Regions from separate parts of the Peribacillus sp. B-H-3 genome, predicted to be linked through region 1. Evidence: riboswitches for the same ligand, from Rfam matches in the RefSeq annotation. Region 1 holds a riboswitch; the other holds the start of a gene.
What was found. A riboswitch is a leader RNA that binds a small molecule or an ion and turns the genes downstream of it on or off. The one in region 1 is predicted to bind lysine.
Positions count from the first base shown of each region.

Region 2: another riboswitch for lysine. It lies ahead of ACN6MY_RS20755 (aspartate kinase); the one in region 1 lies ahead of ACN6MY_RS22570 (amino acid permease).

Region 1 is NZ_CP183879.1:4,516,440-4,521,133, reverse strand. Features, by position in the region: gene ACN6MY_RS22570 (amino acid permease) at 38-1,486, opposite strand; lysine riboswitch at 1,570-1,751, opposite strand; gene ACN6MY_RS22565 (LacI family DNA-binding transcriptional regulator) at 1,888-2,847, opposite strand; gene ACN6MY_RS22560 (FtsW/RodA/SpoVE family cell cycle protein) at 3,101-4,276, shown strand.
Region 2 is NZ_CP183879.1:4,154,778-4,159,471, reverse strand. Features, by position in the region: gene uvrC (excinuclease ABC subunit UvrC) at 121-1,893, shown strand; lysine riboswitch at 1,964-2,140, shown strand; gene ACN6MY_RS20755 (aspartate kinase) at 2,270-3,502, shown strand; gene ACN6MY_RS20750 (YslB family protein) at 3,629-4,081, opposite strand; gene ACN6MY_RS20745 (succinate dehydrogenase cytochrome b558 subunit) at 4,443-4,694, shown strand, end outside.

The sequences.
Region 1 (4,694 bases):
TTTAAAAAACATGATTGGATATAAAACGTCTTATTTATTAAAGTTCATTTTCAAAATCGCACTCTTTTAAAGGAACCATCTTTGTTTTGTACATGTATTTATGTCCAAGCCAGAATATAAGAAAAAGCGGAAGGCCGATATAGGAAACTAATGCACCGCTCCAGTTAATGGAACTGCCAGTGAAGGCTGTATAGTTTTGCCCTAAAATAATCACGATGCAAATGACCAAGGCAAAAAGCGGTCCGAATGGGAACCATTTTGAACGGTAGGGCAGTTCATTTAAATCTCTTCCCTGAGCCACATACGCTTTTCTGAAGCGATAATGGCAGATTGCGATTCCGACCCATGCGATGAAGCCTGACATACCTGATGCATTTAACAGCCAGACATAAACGGCTCCGTCTCCAAAGAATGTCGTTAAAAAAGCAAGTGTGCCGACAAGCGCAGTCACTATCAATGCATTTACCGGAACGCCTCTTTTATCGAGTTTTCCTAAGAAACGCGGCGCCTTGCCTTCGCGGGCCATATCCCATAGCATCCTTGTAGAAGCGTACATTCCTGAATTGCCGGCTGATAAGACAGCTGTCAGGATGATGGCGTTCATGACGGAGGCCGAGAATGCCAATCCAGCTTTTTGGAAAACTAATGTAAATGGACTGACAGCAACATTGCTGCTTAAAAGGCTGCTGTTGGTATAAGGGATAATGAGGGCGATCACCAGGATGGCCAGTATATAAAACAGAATAATACGCCAAAACACCTGACGGATTGCCTTAGGGATGGTTTTTCGCGGATTTTCACTCTCGCCCGCGGCAATTCCTAAAAGCTCTGTTCCCTGAAAAGAGAAGCCTGCTGCCATAAAGATGCCGAGGATGGTCAGGAATCCTCCATGGAAAGGAGCATCTCCGACTGTGAAATTTCCGAAACCAATGGCTTTGCCGCCCATAATTCCAAAAATCATTAAAGATCCGACAATAATAAAGATAATGACAGTTATTACTTTAATCAAAGAAAACCAAAATTCGGCTTCTCCAAAGCCCTTAACGGACAGATAATTTAAAAGAAACATGATAATTAAACAAATGCCGCTCCAAAGGCTTGAGGGGGAGTCAGGAAACCAGAATTTCATAATAAGCACTGCGGCGGAAAGCTCAGCTGCTATAGTGATTGCCCAGTTATACCAGTAGTTCCAGCCAAGCGCAAATCCGAACGCTGGATCCACAAATTTATTGGCATACACCCTGAATGACCCGGCTACAGGCATGAAGGCTGCCATTTCAGCCAGGCCAGTCATAAGGAAATACACCATAATGCCAATAGCTGCATAAGCAGCCAGTGCTCCGCCGGGTCCTGCTGTATGGATTGCTCCGCCGCTGGCTAAAAAGAGCCCTGTGCCAATGGTGCCGCCTAGCGATATCATGCTGAGGTGCCTTGCCTTCAGTCCTCTTTTAAGCTGGTTATTTTGGTTCTCAGCTTGCTTTGTCATGTATTACACTCCTTTAGATTTGGAAGAAAACACAAAAAACAGCCGTCGAAAAAGATCGACGGCTGTTATACCCGTGTAATCCTTCCGAAGATAGCTCCCCACGTTCAAAAAAACGTGACAGTGATGTTCCTGTTCGAAAACATCGCCAGAGTGGAAAAACAGGAATGATTCCACTCTTCGGCAGCTTATCCTTTTTAACGGAGTCTTTAATATTCACTGTATCTCGTCCGTTATACTGATATAAGCCGCGGCCTCTACCTCATCGGTTAATGAGGAATATTCAATTAAATCCGGCAGTGATGCCGGTTTGATATGTTAGCAGTATAAATGAGTTTTTGTGATTCCGCAATAGTTTTATTTTACCTTTCCTGGCGTTTACTGCGAAAAGCGGAAAGTGCAGCTTAAACTGATTTCCTCTCGATAAGTGAGTAGTCCAGCTTAACTTGTCTGGCTTCTTGGCTGCTAAGAAGCTCAAAGGAAGTTATTCCAATTTGTTCTAGCGGCAGTGAAACGGTTGTAATGTCCAGCATTTTTGAAATATAGTTATTGTCAAAACCAACAATTGCTAATTGTTCTGGTATTTGAATCCCTGATTTCCTTGCCGCAATCATACAGCCGGCAGCAGCTTCATCATTAGTGATGATCAAGGCATCTGGCCTGTTTTTCAGCATGCTCCATTTATGAAAAAGTTCTTCTCCGTCCTTCATGGTATAGCAGCCTTCAAATATCCAGTTTTCCTGGTACTCTGCATTGTATTTCTGGATCATATCTCTATATGCCTTAGTACGCTGGGAGCTATTTCTGCTGTTTTTTCTCCCAAGGCTGTAGCCGATTTTTTTATGCCCTTTTTCTGCTACATGCATGAGTGCGCAGGAAAAGGCAGCATAGTGGTCAATGCTAACCGATGAAAAGGCTGTCTGTGACGTATCTTCACACAAAATGATGGGCCCATACGACAGGTAGTCCTTTAATAGGGAAATATCGCTGCTTCTTGAGCAGATGATTACTCCATCAAGCTGTTTCATCTTCAGCATTTCCAGGGCTTCCTGTTCTTTTTCCTTTATATAATCCGTCTGGAAAATCACCAAATGGCAGCCGGCCTCCTGGGCCCTCTTAGAGATGCCTTCAATGATTCCCCCGTAGTAAGGGTGGTTGGAATATGGGCTGACAACTCCAATCAGATTGGTTTTCCCGCGGGAAAGGTGGACTGCATTTATATTCCTGGAATATTGAGATTCCTCAATAGCGCGCAGGACTGCTTCTTTTTTATCATTCCTTACATAAGGGTGATTATTGAGCACCCTTGAAACTGTTGTCACTGAAACTCCAGCGAGCTGTGCAATCTGCCGGATATTTGCCATTTTATCACCATTCTTTTTTTGCTCTTTCTCATATTTTACCTGATGTTAAAAGGCTCTGCCAGATAAGGGTTAATCAATCGGGTTTTTCTCTATTTTAAGAAACAATCATGCTCCCTTTAATCCAAAGGCAGGGATAAAAATAAGAAAAAATATCCAGGTCTATATATTGTTGAGATTTTGTCTGATTAAAGTATAATGAGAAGGTGTATTTTAATTGGATTATTTGCGTTGTCCTCTTTAAGGGAGAGTTATCATGAAATCAGAAAAAAATGGTTCCACACGATTAGATTACGGGTTGGCATTTATATTATTTCTTATGTTTATAGCTAGTGCTATTTCCATATACAGTGCACAGAAGTCAGGACAGTATCATGGCGAAAACTTTTTGTTAAAACAGATTGTCTGGTATGGAGTAGGCGCAGGATTTATTGCCGCTACCATCACCCTTGATTCTGATCAGCTAAAGAAAATATCCTGGTATACATATGGATTTGGGATTTTTCTCCTTATCTTACTCATAGTGGCACCTGAAAGCATAGCTAAGCCCGTTAATGGTGCTAAAAGCTGGTTCAAAGTTCCGGCAATGGGCTCTTTGCAGCCGTCGGAGTTCATGAAAATATTCCTGATTATGGCACTGGCGAATGTCAGTTCAAGCCATCATCTTAAAAATCAGGTCAAGACTATTCAGACGGATTTTTGGCTGCTCATTAAGCTCGGAATCGTAACACTCATTCCTTTGGCATTAATCATGCAGCAGCCTGACCTTGGGACATCTCTCGTATTAATAGCGATTTTATCAGGTATGGTTATTATTTCCGGAGTCTCCTGGAAAATTATCGTACCGATTTTTTCGGGAGTAGCGGCCTTTGGATCAGTTATCATTTATCTGGTTTTATGGCAGCCCAAAATATTAGATAAATATCTTGGAGTGAAGCAATACCAATTAGGCAGGATTTATTCGTGGATCGATCCTTATAATTATCAAAGCAATGAAGGCTTTCAATTAACAAAATCGCTATTGGCAATAGGTTCGGGACAGACGACAGGAAAGGGTCTGGACGGGCGCGAGGTCTATCTTCCCGAGGGCCATACAGACTTCATTTTCACCGTTATAGGGGAAGAGTTCGGATTCATCGGCTCGAGCATCGTTATCAGTTTATTCTTTTTGCTTGTTTATCACATTACGAAAATAGGCATGGATACCAAGAACAATTTCTATACGTACCTCTGTGTGGGCATTATCAGTATGATTACCTTTCACGTATTCCAAAACATTGGAATGACAATCGGTGTTCTGCCGATCACAGGTATCCCGCTTCCATTCATTAGCTATGGAGGAAGCTCGCTGATGGGCAACATGCTTGGCATGGGGCTGATCTTCAGCATCCGTTACCATTATAAAAAATATATGTTCTCAACTGATTCCTAATCTGCAGAGTTTGTTAGGAGGGCAAGCACAGTTTATGTGCTTGTCTTTTTTTTGCCGTTTGACACAGGACAAGGGCTAAACAGGTGCTTACGCTTTTTTATATCCAGCTTCAGCGCCTAGCCCCTCGGTCATAAGCCACATAAGAGTTGAAGGCAAAGGGCGCCTTCAATTCTTATGCGTCTTATGCTTGTCGGGGCTGAACAGGCGCTTACGCTTTTTGTGTAATCCAGCTCCAGCGCCTACCCCCTCGAGGTCATAAGCCACATAAGAGTTGAAGGTAAAGGGCGCCTTCAATTCTTATGCGTCTTATGCTTGTCGGGGCTGAACAGGCGCTTACGCTTTTTGTGTTCAAGGTATTTTGGAGTGGGCTATTAGGCTTGTTTTTGGTTTTTTATTCTGGCCATCAGGGTACTATATA
Region 2 (4,694 bases), 360 kb from region 1:
TAGGAGCTGCTGGCAGGTAAAGTCCCGATTATAACCAATCATCAGCATGGAAAGAGAAGATCCGCTGACGTGTGTTTCACTATATAGATCAAAGTTTGAAACAGAAAAGAAGGTGAAGAAGTGAATCAGAGGATCAAAGACAAGCTTGCACTGCTTCCTGACCAGCCTGGCTGCTACCTGATGAAGGACCGGCAAGGGACCATCATCTATGTGGGAAAGGCAAAGGTATTAAAAAACAGGGTCAGGTCTTATTTTACAGGCTCCCATGACGGTAAAACCCTTAGGCTTGTTAATGAAATTGAGGATTTTGAATACATTGTAACCTCTTCAGATATTGAAGCGCTGATCCTTGAGCTGAATTTAATCAAAAAGCATGATCCGAAGTATAATGTCATGCTGAAGGATGATAAAACCTATCCTTTCATCAAGCTGACAGCAGAAAAGCATCCCCGGCTGATTATTACAAGGAAGGTAAAGAAGGACAAGGGAAAGTATTTTGGGCCATACCCCAATGTGATTGCAGCAAATGAAACAAAAAAACTGCTGGACCGGATATATCCGCTCAGGAAATGTAATACCCTCCCGGACAGGGTCTGTTTATACTATCATCTGGGCCAATGCCTGGCACCATGTGTGTATGAGGTGGAGGATACGGAATATAAAAAAATGACCGATGATATCGCCCGTTTTTTAAATGGGGGCTATCAGGAAATCAAAAAAGAGCTTTCAGAGAAAATGCATGCTGCTGCTGAAGACCTAGACTTTGAAAGAGCAAAGGAATACCGCGATAAAATTGCCCATATTGAAGTAACGATGGAAAAACAGAAAATGATGACTCATGATTTCACGGATCGCGATGTGTTTGGCTACTCCTATGATAAAGGATGGATGTGTGTACAGGTGTTCTTTGTCAGGCAGGGCAAGTTGATTGAGCGTGATGTTTCCCTATTTCCGATTTATGATGAACCGGAACAGGAGCTGCTGACATATCTTGGGCAATTCTACGCAATGCCAAGCCATTTCAAGCCGAAGGAAATTCTGCTGCCGGAATCTGTCGATGCTGAGCTTGCCGGCCGCTTGCTGGATGTGAGGATTCTTCATCCGAAAAGGGGCCAAAAGAAGGATCTCTTAAAGCTTGCCAGCAAAAATGCGAGCATTGCCCTCCAGGAGAAATTTTCTTTGATCGAACGGGATGAAGACCGGACCATCAAGGCTGTGGAGAACCTTGGGTCGCATCTTGGCATTTATACGCCGCACAGGATTGAGGCATTTGATAATTCGAACATCCAGGGAACCAATCCTGTTTCAGCTCTTGTTGTCTTTATTGACGGAAAACCGGAAAAACGCGAATACCGGAAATATAAAATTAAAACCGTCCAGGGACCGGATGATTACGAATCCATGAGGGAGGTTGTCCGTCGGAGATATACCCGGGTACTGAAGGAAGGGCTTCCTCTGCCTGATTTGATTATCATTGATGGAGGAAAAGGCCATGTTGACGGTGTGCGGGATATATTAGAAAACGAACTGGGCTTGGATGTTCCTCTAGCCGGGCTTGTTAAAGATGATAAGCACAAAACCTCACAGCTGATGATTGGAAATCCCCTTGAGCTTGTTCCTTTAGACAGAAGAAGCCAGGAATTTTACCTTCTTCAGCGGATACAGGATGAGGTCCACCGTTTTGCCATCACCTTTCACCGCCAGATCCGCGGAAAAAATGCCTTTCAGTCCTTGCTTGATGAGATTGACGGGATTGGGGAGAAGAGAAAGAAGCAGCTCCTGAAGCATTTCGGATCTGTTAAGAAAATGAGGGAAGCAACGGCAGAGGAAATCAGGGAAGCGGGAATTCCGGCCCAAATCGCTCAGGAAATCGTTAGAAAATTGCAAGAATAAAGTTGATGCAGTGAATTTCCTGTGCTATAATCATAGTGAATTTTACATGATTAAAACGTTACTGTTTTAAAGTGTTGATAGAGGTGCGGGTTTCAAGAGTAACAGCCGGGAGAAGGATGAGCTTCTGCGAAAGGCTGCGAAAGGGGAAATCGCCGAAGCACAACAAGGCTCAATACTTGTTTTGCTGGTCTGACATTGAATAAATGGCAGATTGTCAGGATGAAAATTCTGGAGAGCTATCTCACTGTGCTAGGCGTATTGTTTCTACGTTTTTCACAGCAATGAGATATTTCTCATTGCTTTTTTTGCGTCTGAAAATCAGGAAGCTATACAGGTACTTAAGGATGATAAACAAATTCGGAGAGGGTGCAGCATAATGGCATTAATCGTTCAGAAATTTGGCGGCACATCAGTAGGAAGCATTGAAAAAATACAAAATGCTGCAAACAGGGTCATTGAAGAAGCAGAAAGAGGAAATCAGGTTGTGGTGGTTGTGTCCGCTATGGGGAAAACCACGGATGAATTGGTTTCCATGGCAAAAGAAATTTCAGCTGCTCCATCCAAACGGGAAATGGATATGCTTTTATCCACAGGAGAGCAGGTTACCATCTCCTACTTAACAATGGCATTATTGGCTAAAGGCTATGATGCTGTTTCATATACAGGATGGCAGGCGGGAATCAGTACAGAAGCCGTCCATTCGAATGCAAGGATCTCGGATATAGAAACAGCAAGGGTGAAGGCGGCTCTTGAAGCAGGAAAAATCGTTGTTGTTGCAGGCTTTCAGGGTGTGGATGCCGATGGGGAAATTACGACGCTTGGCAGGGGCGGGTCTGATACAACGGCTGTTGCCCTTGCTTCCGCCCTCCATGCTGACCGCTGCGATATTTATACAGATGTAACAGGCGTGTATACAACGGATCCCCGTTACATAAAAGGAGCCAGAAAGCTGCTGTCCGTTTCATATGATGAAATGCTCGAGCTAGCCAATCTCGGTGCAGGTGTGCTGCATCCGAGAGCAGTGGAATTTGCAAAAAATTATCAAATTCAGCTTGAAGTACGTTCAAGCATGGAACAGGAAAAAGGAACGATCATTGAGGAGGAAGCATCGATGGAACAAAATCTGATTGTAAGAGGAATTGCTTTTGAAGATCGTATTACACGCGTAACCATTTTTGGTTTATCAGGCAATATAGGAACACTATCCACCATTTTCACAACACTGGCCAAAAACCGCATTAATGTGGATATTATTATTCAAAGCATGACAGATACGGATTCTATTAACCTTACTTTCTCCATTAAAAGCAATGATGTGGAAGAGGCGCTGAATGTACTGGAGAAAAATAAAAACAATCTGCCATTTGACAGGGTCGAAACGGAAAGCGGCCTTTCAAAGGTCTCTATTGTGGGCTCTGGCATGGTATCCAACCCGGGCGTTGCGGCAGAAATGTTTGAGTGCATGGCGCAGAATGGCATTGTGATAAAAATGGTGAGCACATCGGAGATCAAGGTTTCCACGGTTGTGGACCAAAAGGATATGGTGAAAGCGGTCGAGGCGCTTCATGAAGCATTCCGGCTTGATGAACCTGCACAGGTAAAAGCATAAAGCAAAACTTCCATGAATGTGTCAGGATAAAAAAATAAGAGGATCGCCCATCTGGAATAATTTCCGGCCATGCCCGGCAGGCATCGCTTAGATGGGTGAACCTCCTTTTCATGAATGACCTTATCGTTAAATGGGATCTTTGATATCCCATTTAACGATAAAGGCCGCTTTTTTATTTCTCCGTTTTGTTTCTTCGTACGCTTCTGAGTGAAATTTCTTGATCATGCTGATTTGTTCTGCAAGAAATCCGGTTTCAAGTCCAAAATGGCATTCATGGCTGATATCAAGGCGCCTGTCGATAATTTCGCCGCTGAGGGACATTTCCAATTCGTCTTTAGTTTGTTTTACTATTTCAAGCTGGCCCCATCCTGCGCTAACGAAGAATTCAATAACTTCGTCCACTCCGTTAAGCGGAAATTTTCTGGCTAATTGCTTGCCGGCCCAGTACATGATTTGTTTGGAATCTTTGCCGAGGATATCAGGCAGCAAAATTTCCCTGATAAGCTCATAGCCAAATGCGGGGATCTGGAATTCATCGTTTTGCAGGGTTTCCAATAAAGCAGGACTATTCTTTTTCATGGTATATATCCCCTCTTTTCTCTATCTCCATTATAAACAATTTTAATTATGATTCAGTATATTTTATCAAAAAGATAGATTCATGGAAAAAATAAATTATATTATTTTGAAATATTGTTATACATGGAGAAAGCAAGAGAGGGCAGTTGTTATATAATAGGTTTCATGGGTGAATATTCAAAAAAAAAACTCTATTTCACAAAAGAAATATTGTATCCGTTTTCTTGACGCTTCCAAATCGTAGGAGTAAAATGTACATGTCAGAACATTGTGGATAGTGTAGAATTTTGTTCACTGTATTTTTGGATAAAAGTAGAAGAAAATATCTGCATGATCTTTATTATTAAGGGGGGGGCACTTAGTGGCACAAAATCGGGAGTTTGGGAATCGCAGGCTGCATTCACTGCTTGGAGTTATCCCAATTGGTTTGTTTTTATTGGAGCACTTGATAACGAATTACATGGCAACAAAGGGGCCGGATTCATTCAATTCAGCAGCGGCTTTTTTGGAAAACCTGCCGTTCAGGGTTGTTCTTGAAACAGTATTAATCTTCCTGCCGCTGATTTATCACGCAGTGTACGGAATTTATATTGCATTCACAGCTAAAAACAAT